DNA from 3 places in the Paenibacillus sp. N119s genome. Region 1 is predicted to be linked to each of the others. Evidence: riboswitches for the same ligand, from Rfam matches in the RefSeq annotation. Region 1 holds a riboswitch; each other region holds the start of a gene.

Region 1 (3,225 bases):
CTAGAGGTAAAAGATGCTTTTCCAATGGTTAACATGATCAACCGCCTCCTACAAAATGTACAATTTCCAAGCAATCTCCATCCTTAAGCACCGTTTCATGATGATCTTCACGGGTCAATATATGCCGATTCAGCTCTACCACTACGGTTTTCACCTTTAAATCAAGTTCATGCAGCAACTGATCTACACGAGTGATTCGATTAGAAATGGTCATGCTCTGTCCGTTAATGGTCAGCTTCATAAACTTTCCTCCTTGAGAAGTTCAGAAGAAAATTTGCTTATTCCAAGTTCAGCCGCATCAGCCCCTTTAAGCATAGCGGCCATCGCTCGCCCAGTCGCATCACTAAGCAGGACACCGTTGCGATAATGCCCGACTGCAGCATAGGCGCCCTCCACCCCAGGAACAGGACCAATAAAAGGTCGCTCCGCTGCTGCCTGCGGACGTAAGCCTGCCCAAGCACGTATAAAAGAAGCTTCGTGTACACACGGTAACCAAACAGATGCACGTTCCAACAGCCCCTTTAATCCTCCCGCGGTCACCTCTTTGTCATATTGATGTGGAAGACTCGTGGCGCCTATCCAAAGCTCGTTATTCTGTTTAGGTACGAGGTAAACATCGTCGGCATAAATGGTATAATCCAACGGATGATCTTTCAAAGATACAGCTACCGCTTCGCCCTTGACCGGATAAAGTGGATAATCAAATCCAATCTGCCCTAGCAGTTTTGAGCTGTCCAAACCTGCAGCAATCACGACCTGATCGCAGGAAAAGAAACCAATGTCCGTTCGCACACCGCAAACTCGACCGCCCTGTATGACCAGTTCCTTAGCTTGAGTTCCAGACCATATTGTTGCTCCCAGCACCGCAGCTGCCCCTGCATAAGCCCGGCAAAGCTGGACAGGGGCCACTTGTGTCTCCTTCGAACGATAGATAGCACCAATTACTTGATCTGCCAAGCCCGGAATCCGTCGTGCCACTTCCCTGGCATCCCACCAAACGTGACAATCATCCTCTCGCATCTTAGCAGCATTCCAGCGTTTTTGCCCCTCTGCTTCCGAACGAAAAGGAGTCACAAAGCCTTCAGTACGAAATTGCACTGAAATACCCGATAAACGCTCCAAATCACTGACAAGTTCAGGGAATGCATCTCGACTTGCACGGGCAAATCGCGCCAGTTCATGGTCTGTGAATTCTTCACTTTCCGCTGCCAGCATTCCCACCGCTGCTCCTGATGCTCCCTCACCGGGGATCCATCGTTCCAGCATAATTGTACTTCGTCCCTCCTTGGCCACATGATAAGCAATGGAACTGCCGATCACGCCTCCACCTATGACCAAACATTCAGCGTGTGCTATCGCTTTGGTCTCTGTATGTGTCTCTGACATTTATCCCCTGTCTCCTATCTGGTGAGTATTCAACTTTCTTTAGTCCGTTTTCTAGCTTCAGATTCGCGAATTACAAGATCCACCATTCGCCTATATTCCATCGCTGCTGCAATGGGGGACTCAGCTTCCCAAATACCAGACATCACGGCAATTCCGCTTGCTCCAGCATAATAAAGCTCTGGAACATGGTGCGGTTGTATGCCGCCGAGCGCAATCACGGGGATGTCCGACAATCTGCATATGCGTTCTAGCTGTGCTATCCCCCGCGGTACAAGATCGGTCTTGCAAGAGGTCTCATATACATGACCATACAGTACATAGTCCGCTCCTGCCTGCTCGGCAGCCTGTGCCTCCTCCAATGAATGAACAGATACTCCACAGCGTGTGCCCTCTAGCAGTAGACTTTTTGCATCTACTACAGATAACCCATTAGCCGGTAGCTGGACAGCTCCTGCCAAGGTAAGTAAAGCTACGTCCACACGATCATTTACTACAATTTTCTGCAAAGGAACTTTCTGCTCCAGCATGCTACGAGTCAAAGAAAGCAAAGCAGACGCGCCTTTCTGTTTTGAACGTACGTGTACATAGTGAATGTAAGGATAAATAGCGGCAGCCACTTGAGGGACATCTACACAGGACACACTTTCCATCGTGATTACGTGTAATTCGATTTCAATTTCACCTCACTTGAGCTAAAAAATTTAATCGTATTAGCTGAACTTATATTGTTGTAGCTCCATATAGGTAATATCATACAGAGCTAGCCACATGTGCCAGCAATAATGAAAGGAGACCCTATGTAAATTCGTCTACGGAAGATCGAACTAATGAAAAGAACGAAACACAAAAAACCACTTCCCTAAGGAAGTGGTTAGACGAACGTTCAAAATCAAACGGACTAATATATCCGTAAACGTATATCGTTCCCCGCACGAACAAAAGTAAAGAGCGTCTCTTGTTTGTACGGTGCTCACTTCCCTACGCTGGCATAACCCAGATCAGGTACAAAGGGTCCGAAATCCATTTATTCCGTCTCAGCCGCATGGGCGGCTCCCCTAGTGTGACTATTTTATTGTATCAGCTAAGGATAGCTTAGCATATTTTCCTAATTCTGCAAACCCTATATTGTGTGAAATATGCCAGAACGGGTTTTTAGTTTACTTTACTAGACCACTCTTCCACATTCCACGTTTTGGTTACCCAATCTTCGTAAAAGTCCGGTTCGTGGGATACAAGCAATACGGTCCCTTTGTATTCCTTCAATGCGCGTTTCAATTCATCCTTTGCTTTGACGTCCAAGTGGTTGGTAGGCTCATCAAACAGTACCCAGTTGCTCTCACGCATTAATAGTTTACAAAGACGGACTTTAGCCTGCTCTCCACCACTAAGCGCAGATAGAGGCCGTGTAATATGCTCATTCTTCAAACCGCAGCGTGCCAAATGCGCACGTACTTCATGCTGATTCAAATGTGGGAATTCATTCCACACATCGTCAATCGGCGTAATTTTTCCAGCCTTTACTTCCTGTTCAAAATAAGCAGGCTGCAAGAAATCACCTTGATAGGTCTTTCCGCTGATTGGCGGAATTTTTCCCAAAATGGTTTTGAGCAACGTAGACTTACCGACACCATTGCAGCCGACAATTGCGATCTTTTCGCCACGTTCGATCGTCATGGACATTTTAGGCAGAAGGGCATGTGTATAACCTATTTCAAAATCAATACCCTCAAAAACCGTTTTCCCGCTCGCACGGGCTTCTTTGAATTGAAAGGTTGGCTTTGCAGCTTCTTCAGGCTTATCAATACGTTCGATCCGGTCAAGCTGCTTTTCACGGCTTTT
Region 2 (3,225 bases), on a different contig from region 1:
CGCCAGCGAAATTCAAAACGCGCCTTGGACAAAGCATCGTCACGCTGCTGGGCCCGTGGATGACCCTTCGCCAAATCAGCAGCATGTGCGGCAATTTTGTAGGTAATGACTCCCTCGCGGACATCATCCTTGTTCGGCAGGCCTAAATGTTCCTTCGGAGTAACATAGCACAGCATGGATGTCCCGAACCAACCGATCATAGCCGCCCCGATAGCTGAGGTAATATGATCATATCCTGGTGCGATATCCGTCGTTAGCGGCCCTAAAGTATAAAAAGGGGCTTCCTTACAAATCTCCATTTGTAAATCCACATTTTCCTTGATTTTGTGCATAGGGACATGTCCCGGCCCTTCAATCATAACTTGGACATCATGTTTCCATGCGATCTGCGTTAGCTCGCCCAACGTTTCCAGCTCTGCAAACTGTGCTTCATCATTTGCATCATAGATACTCCCCGGACGCAGACCATCCCCGAGAGAAAAGGCCACATCATAAGTTTTCATAATTTCACAAATTTCTTCAAAATGCGTATACAAAAAGTTCTCCTGATGGTGTGCAAGGCACCAGGCTGCCATAATCGACCCGCCTCGGGATACAATTCCGGTCATTCTATTCGCCGTCATCGGTATATATCGTAGCAATACACCCGCATGGATTGTAAAATAGTCCACTCCCTGCTCCGCCTGCTCAATCAGCGTGTCTCGATACAGTTCCCACGTCAGCTTCTCAGCTTCGCCGTTCACCTTTTCCAGCGCCTGATATAGCGGCACCGTTCCAATCGGTACGGGAGAATTCCTGATGATCCATTCGCGTGTCGTATGGATATTACGGCCTGTAGACAGGTCCATGACGGTGTCTGAGCCCCAACGCACTGCCCAGGTCATCTTTTCCACTTCCTCCTCGATGGAGGACGTAACCGCAGAATTCCCGATGTTCGCATTGATCTTTACGTGAAAATGGCGCCCAATGACCATGGGCTCACTTTCCGGGTGATTGATATTGGACGGCAAAATGGCGCGGCCAGCCGCCAACTCCTGCCGTACAAACTCGGGTTCTACCCCTTCGCGGATCGCCGCAAATTCCATTTCGGGCGTAATGATCCCTTGCCGCGCATAATGCATTTGCGTCACGGTTCGCCCTTGTGAAGCCCGCAGCGGACGGTTGGTCACGCCGGGAAATTCCACTGTCTCCCGTTTGGAACCGGGTTTCAGCCCATTATCCTCCGGCTTGACGGCGCGGCCCTCGTACGCCTCCACATCCCCCCGTTCCAGCGTCCAAGCTCGCCGTAATGGGGGTAAGCCCTGACGGATATCCATCTGATAGGCTTCGTCAGTCATCGGACCACTGGTATCGTACACACGCAGTGGCTCATGATACTCCGTGCCCTGCGGCGTATAGGTGGGATGCAGCGCGATTTCGCGCTCCGGCACAGCAATATCTGGCCGAGAACCCTGAATATACACCTTGCGGCTCCCCGGGAAAGACTTAACGCTACTGGATTGCTCCACCCTTGTCTTCTCTACTTCTGCTGATTTCACTCCTATTTCCTTCGTTCCTTCTGTTTCCATCGGTTTCATGGTCCATTCCTCCCATTTCGTTGAAATGACACACCGATCCGGAACCATTCCCAGGGTGGCGCTGATCTATGCAAAAAAGCCGGTTCCCCAGGGAACCGGCTAATTAAACGAGCCTGCTATCCAGACAGGACGCACATAGAATAAAACCTCATGCGTCACCGTAGACAGCAGCTGCGTATACATTTCAATGGCCGATTACTTCCCTACGCTGGTATGATCCAGATCAGGTGCAAAGGGTCCGGAATCTTGCCCGATTCCATCTCAGCCCGCATTACAGGCTCCCCCAGTAACTGTGATACTTTTTTATTCACATGTATTGGCGGCTATAACAGACAACCCGCCATCTCTATCAGACTACTTTAAATTTATAGCTTTGGCAACCCTTGTATGCTTTCCTATGGTATTCACTACTACCGTTACGGAAGCATAAGCCCCATTTCCTTGGCCGCTTCGATCAATATTGGAGCAAAATCATGCAGCGTCTCGGGTGCAAGTCGACTAACCGGGCCCGATACAGATAAAGCCGCCGCGACCTGTCCCTTTCGATTCACAATAGGTGCGGCGACAGCTGCTGCCCCTGGCTCACGCTCTTCATAGCTGGTCGCATAGCCCTTCTCACGGATATCCTGCAATTGGGCTTTATAAGCCTCAGGATCTACCGAAGGCGGCCATTCTTCCCCGCTTAGCAGTACCTCCAACTCCTGTGGCGGCATAAAGGCCGCCAGCACCTTGCTGGAGGCTCCCACAGCCAGCGGCATACGCGCTCCTACAGGCGCAACCCTGCGGATCGCCTGGTTGCTCTGTACGGCTTGTATGCGAATACGCATGCTGCCATCCCGCAAATACAAGCTGACCGTTTCTCCTAAACGATCACGCAGTGCTTCCATTGCAGGCTGTAACAACACCGCCGGCTCATCGCTTTGGGACAGATGCGTGGACAGCTCCCATATACGAAAGCCGAGCCTATATTTTTCCGTTTCGGCATTTCGAACGACAAATCCTCGATCATCCAGCGTAGTCAAAAGACGATGAACGGTGCTTTTATGTAGACCAATTTGGGAGGCAATCTCCGTTAGACCAAGATCAGAATTTGCGGTAAAACACAGCAATATATCAAGTGCACGCTCTACAGCGCGGACGGTTAATTTACGGTCTTCCATCGTGAACCGCTCCTCTTGTATCCATATTCGTTTCACACTATGAAACATGGTTACATAAATTATATAGAATAGTCGCGGCTACTGTAAACCGATGTTTTTGTGACAACCATATTACAGAACAAGAACAAACATCGACAATTCTTTGCATCATTTTTACTTTTCCAGTGCAGACGTTGACTTTGGATAATCCCCAGCATACGATAATAGGTATCTATACGGACATACCCTACTATTTTCAAGTGAGTTTATACCTATATTCCTGATTCGAAGATCAATTTTATATAAGGAGGCTCTTACATGATTTCGACATCCCAGCGCAACGCTCAGCTACAGACCGCTGTTCAGGAGCCGTCCACCCCACTCTTTAATCCCCGTCTGCTGCGGTTCAAGCACGTTGTGATTGCTCTGCTGCTGTCGGTCGTATTTTTTCTGTTGTTTTGTTTTATTGCCTTGCATGCTTACATCGCTTGGGTGCTTACGAATCCCAC
Region 3 (3,225 bases), on a different contig from region 1:
AGGCGAATCGTAGCCCAAGTATGGGCACCAAGCAACGCCGATTGCGCCATACCCTCTTGAACGATTAGGGAAGGAGCTGGCAGCAGCCAGGATTCAATATGTAAATAGGAAACCGCTCCCTGCCAAGCCGCTAAAAAGAAGAGGACCGCCACAAGGGGCGGCCATACGCTTTTCCACCAGGATGCGTGCTTGCCTTTCAGATTCATGGGCGATACTTCTCGGTCAGCTTGCTCATGCTGATGCCCTGTGGGTTATGTGCGATTTTGATCTGTGAAATGACGCTGGGACTTCCGGCTTCTGTCAAGGCCTCATGCATGTCTTTGACCACTTTCAGCAATTCGTCCAATTCGCCCTCCATTGTCGTATCCAATGGGTTCACCTGATGCTTGACGCCAGAACGCTGAATCACCTCAATCGCCTTGTCTACATATGGGTAAGAATCTTCGTTATTAGGAGTTTTAGGGATGACTTGAATACTGAGCAATGTGTTCGCCATGCGAATTTCACCTGTCCTTTATTTGGAGTAGTATTGGGAAATAAATTGGTTTAAGGTGGGGAGACCGCTTCGTTTCTTCAGATTCAAATGAACCGCTCCGCTGCCAACCGCCTTAAAAGCACTTTAGTTTTTTGATAGATTGGGTTGCATTTTTACACACAAGCGCACCTGCTTTTGCGTTTAGATACTATGAGACTAAAGAATAAACCAAGAGGTACGAGAACGAAGTGCACGGAATGGTGCTGTACAAGCAAAGCGGTCGCTTTTGTCCCCGGATTTCTACCCTGTGATGCTTTATTCGGGAAATCCCGTGACGGTGGCGATGGGAAGTATCCTCCGTCCGCTTAGTGGTAATTCGTTCACTTCTCTAGTTCCGTTTTATTTAGTTGGTCATTTAGCGTTTTTACAAAATGATCAACGCTTGGGCAAGAAGTCATTTGTGAAGGCTTTATCGACTTCCAAAGGTTTGCTGAGCAGCTTGCGTTCGTACATCCAGTCCGAGTAGTTTTTCCATACCTCTGCTTTTTGTACGCCCCATTGCGCGGCATCGTCCTGATAACGCGGGCTTAGCCATTTTTGACTAGCGAGTACCAGTTTTTTGTCCAGCTCTGGCACAGCTTTACTTAAGATATCTGCCGCTTCTTCCGGATGAGCGATAGTGTATTCATAGCCTTGTGCAGTAGCGTCCATAAACGCTTTGACCAGGTCAGGATCATTTTTTATCGTCTGCTCATTGCTCACAATTACAGGTGTATAGTAATCGAGGCTTTTGGAATAATCTTTTACATACAGCATATCCAATGGCTCACCTCGAAGCTTGGCCTCAATTCCGGTCCATGCGTAGAAAATCCAGGCAAAGTCAATATCCCGCTTCACAGCTGTGAAATAGTCTGCATTGCCCATGTTGACGATCTTCACTTTGCTCACATCACCTTGGTCTGAATCCATGATGGATTTCATGACCGCTTCTTCTACAGGTGAACCCCAGCCGCCGTAGCTTTTACCCTCGAAATCTTTCGGGCTTTTAATTCCGCGGTCTATCGGGGCTGCGAAGCCAGAGGTATTATGCTGAATCACCGCAGCGATGGATACGAGCGGCACGCCTTGGATGCGAGCCTGAGTAACGCCTTCCTGATAACTGATCCCAAAAGGTGCGGCATTCGAAGCAACCATCTGATCAGCTCCGCCTGAACCTGGTTGAACAATTTGGACATTCAAACCCGCTTTTTCGTAAAATCCCTTGTCCTTGGCGACATAGAGCCCCGTGTGATTCGTATTGGGTGTCCAATCAAGCACGACTTTAACATCTTTAAGCCCCTTTGCCGGAGTAGACGTTGAAGTGCCGGCAGCAGGAGCAGCCTGTTGAGATGTAGGGGGATTACCGCCGCAAGCGGTCAGAGTCAGAGCCATGAGCCACAGAGTGATCAGACCCAGGCTTAACATGTTCATGCGCTTCATTCGTTGTGTTCTCTCCTTTTAATTACCCGTTATCCGTCCAATCAGACAGCTTATGTTCCCCATTTTCACAAAAATAACATCTGCCAGAATGCAATCTTTCCAACAACTTCATCTTCAACAAAAAAAGCGTCCCGAGATTCCGGGACGCTTGCGCTTGTATATACCAAAGTAAGGGATGTCCTGTATTAAAAAGGCACATCTTGCTCAAGCATTCCTACGCTGGCATTACCCAGATCAGGTTGTAAGGGTCAGTGTCTTGGGACACACTCTCAGCCGGCCGATTCCAGCACCCCTGGCATTGTATGGTTTAATGGGTTTGTTTATTCGGGTTTACTACGACGATTATATGCCTTGATCGCGGGTCTGTCCAGCCTTGAGGGAGGGCTTACGGTTCATTTAGCGAATGACAGGGTACACTTTTACTGTGAGCTTTGATCTGAAAATGTACATGAATCATCAGTCTGATTCGGTCATGTTATTTTTAGAGCAGCCGCACAGTATGTTCTGAAGGGCTGATGCCAGGTGGCAAAGCCGTATAGAATTCTAATTCGTAAAAAGGAGTTGTTGTACTGTGGGTAAAACGGAGACATTGGATCGCAGTCAGCTGGAACAAGCCATTGTGAAGGCTTTGGATAACAACAAATTTTGCTCGTTAGGTACGGTAGAGGGCGGAAAACCGAAAGTACGCTATATGGCCCTTTTTAACGATGGAATGAACATTCATCTAGCAACGGATCGCAAAACACATAAAGTGGAGGAGCTAAAGGACAATCCGAATGCTTATCTGCTGCTGGGGTATGAGGTGGGGGGCACGAAGGAAGTCTTGGAAGTCGAGGCTACCGTCCAGGTTACAGCTGATGAGGGGTTACGCAAACAAGTGTGGAATGATTCTCTGAAAAAATGGTTTTCTGGACCTGACGATCCCGATTATGTTATTTTAGATGTGAATCCGACTCGTATTGAGTACGTGGGTCAACAAATGGAGCGCCAGGTGTGGACGAAATAGAAATATAAAAGGACAAGCCAGCAAATTTCCAATCTTTTTAGGAGATTTACTGGCTTTTATTTTTATTCGAAAACTAATTATTTTTTCATAAATATTTTAAGCAAATGACTACTCTTTTGTCCTACATTGGATTAAAATAGGAATGGTGGGTTCAAAGCTTACATATATGTGCAAAAGTATGTATATGAGGCATACACCTTAATAAGGAGGGGTATATTTTGTTATTTCGTAAAAATTGGTTTAAAGGGTTTACAGCAGCAGTTGT

The links. Region 1 has a riboswitch for thiamine pyrophosphate ahead of AC5V8P_RS09395 (thiamine phosphate synthase). Riboswitches for the same ligand answer to the same signal wherever they lie in the genome.
Region 2: another riboswitch for thiamine pyrophosphate. It lies ahead of thiC (phosphomethylpyrimidine synthase ThiC); the one in region 1 lies ahead of AC5V8P_RS09395 (thiamine phosphate synthase).
Region 3: another riboswitch for thiamine pyrophosphate. It lies ahead of AC5V8P_RS02410 (ABC transporter substrate-binding protein); the one in region 1 lies ahead of AC5V8P_RS09395 (thiamine phosphate synthase).

Annotation. Positions count from the first base shown of each region.
Region 1 is NZ_JCAJRU010000058.1:696-3,920, forward strand. Features, by position in the region: partial or broken gene AC5V8P_RS09380 (thiazole synthase) at 1-35, opposite strand, end outside; gene thiS (sulfur carrier protein ThiS) at 38-241, opposite strand; gene thiO (glycine oxidase ThiO) at 238-1,386, opposite strand; gene AC5V8P_RS09395 (thiamine phosphate synthase) at 1,416-2,036, opposite strand; TPP riboswitch at 2,345-2,453, opposite strand; gene AC5V8P_RS09400 (ABC-F family ATP-binding cassette domain-containing protein) at 2,539-3,225, opposite strand, start outside.
Region 2 is NZ_JCAJRU010000088.1:12,655-15,879, forward strand. Features, by position in the region: gene thiC (phosphomethylpyrimidine synthase ThiC) at 1-1,577, opposite strand, end outside; TPP riboswitch at 1,761-1,872, opposite strand; gene AC5V8P_RS12145 (IclR family transcriptional regulator) at 1,994-2,737, opposite strand; gene AC5V8P_RS12150 (alpha/beta hydrolase) at 3,035-3,225, shown strand, end outside.
Region 3 is NZ_JCAJRU010000009.1:4,485-7,709, reverse strand. Features, by position in the region: gene AC5V8P_RS02420 (ABC transporter permease) at 1-206, opposite strand, end outside; gene AC5V8P_RS02415 (MTH1187 family thiamine-binding protein) at 203-496, opposite strand; gene AC5V8P_RS02410 (ABC transporter substrate-binding protein) at 911-1,954, opposite strand; TPP riboswitch at 2,149-2,258, opposite strand; gene AC5V8P_RS02405 (pyridoxamine 5'-phosphate oxidase family protein) at 2,526-2,960, shown strand; gene AC5V8P_RS02400 (bifunctional 2',3'-cyclic-nucleotide 2'-phosphodiesterase/3'-nucleotidase) at 3,179-3,225, shown strand, end outside.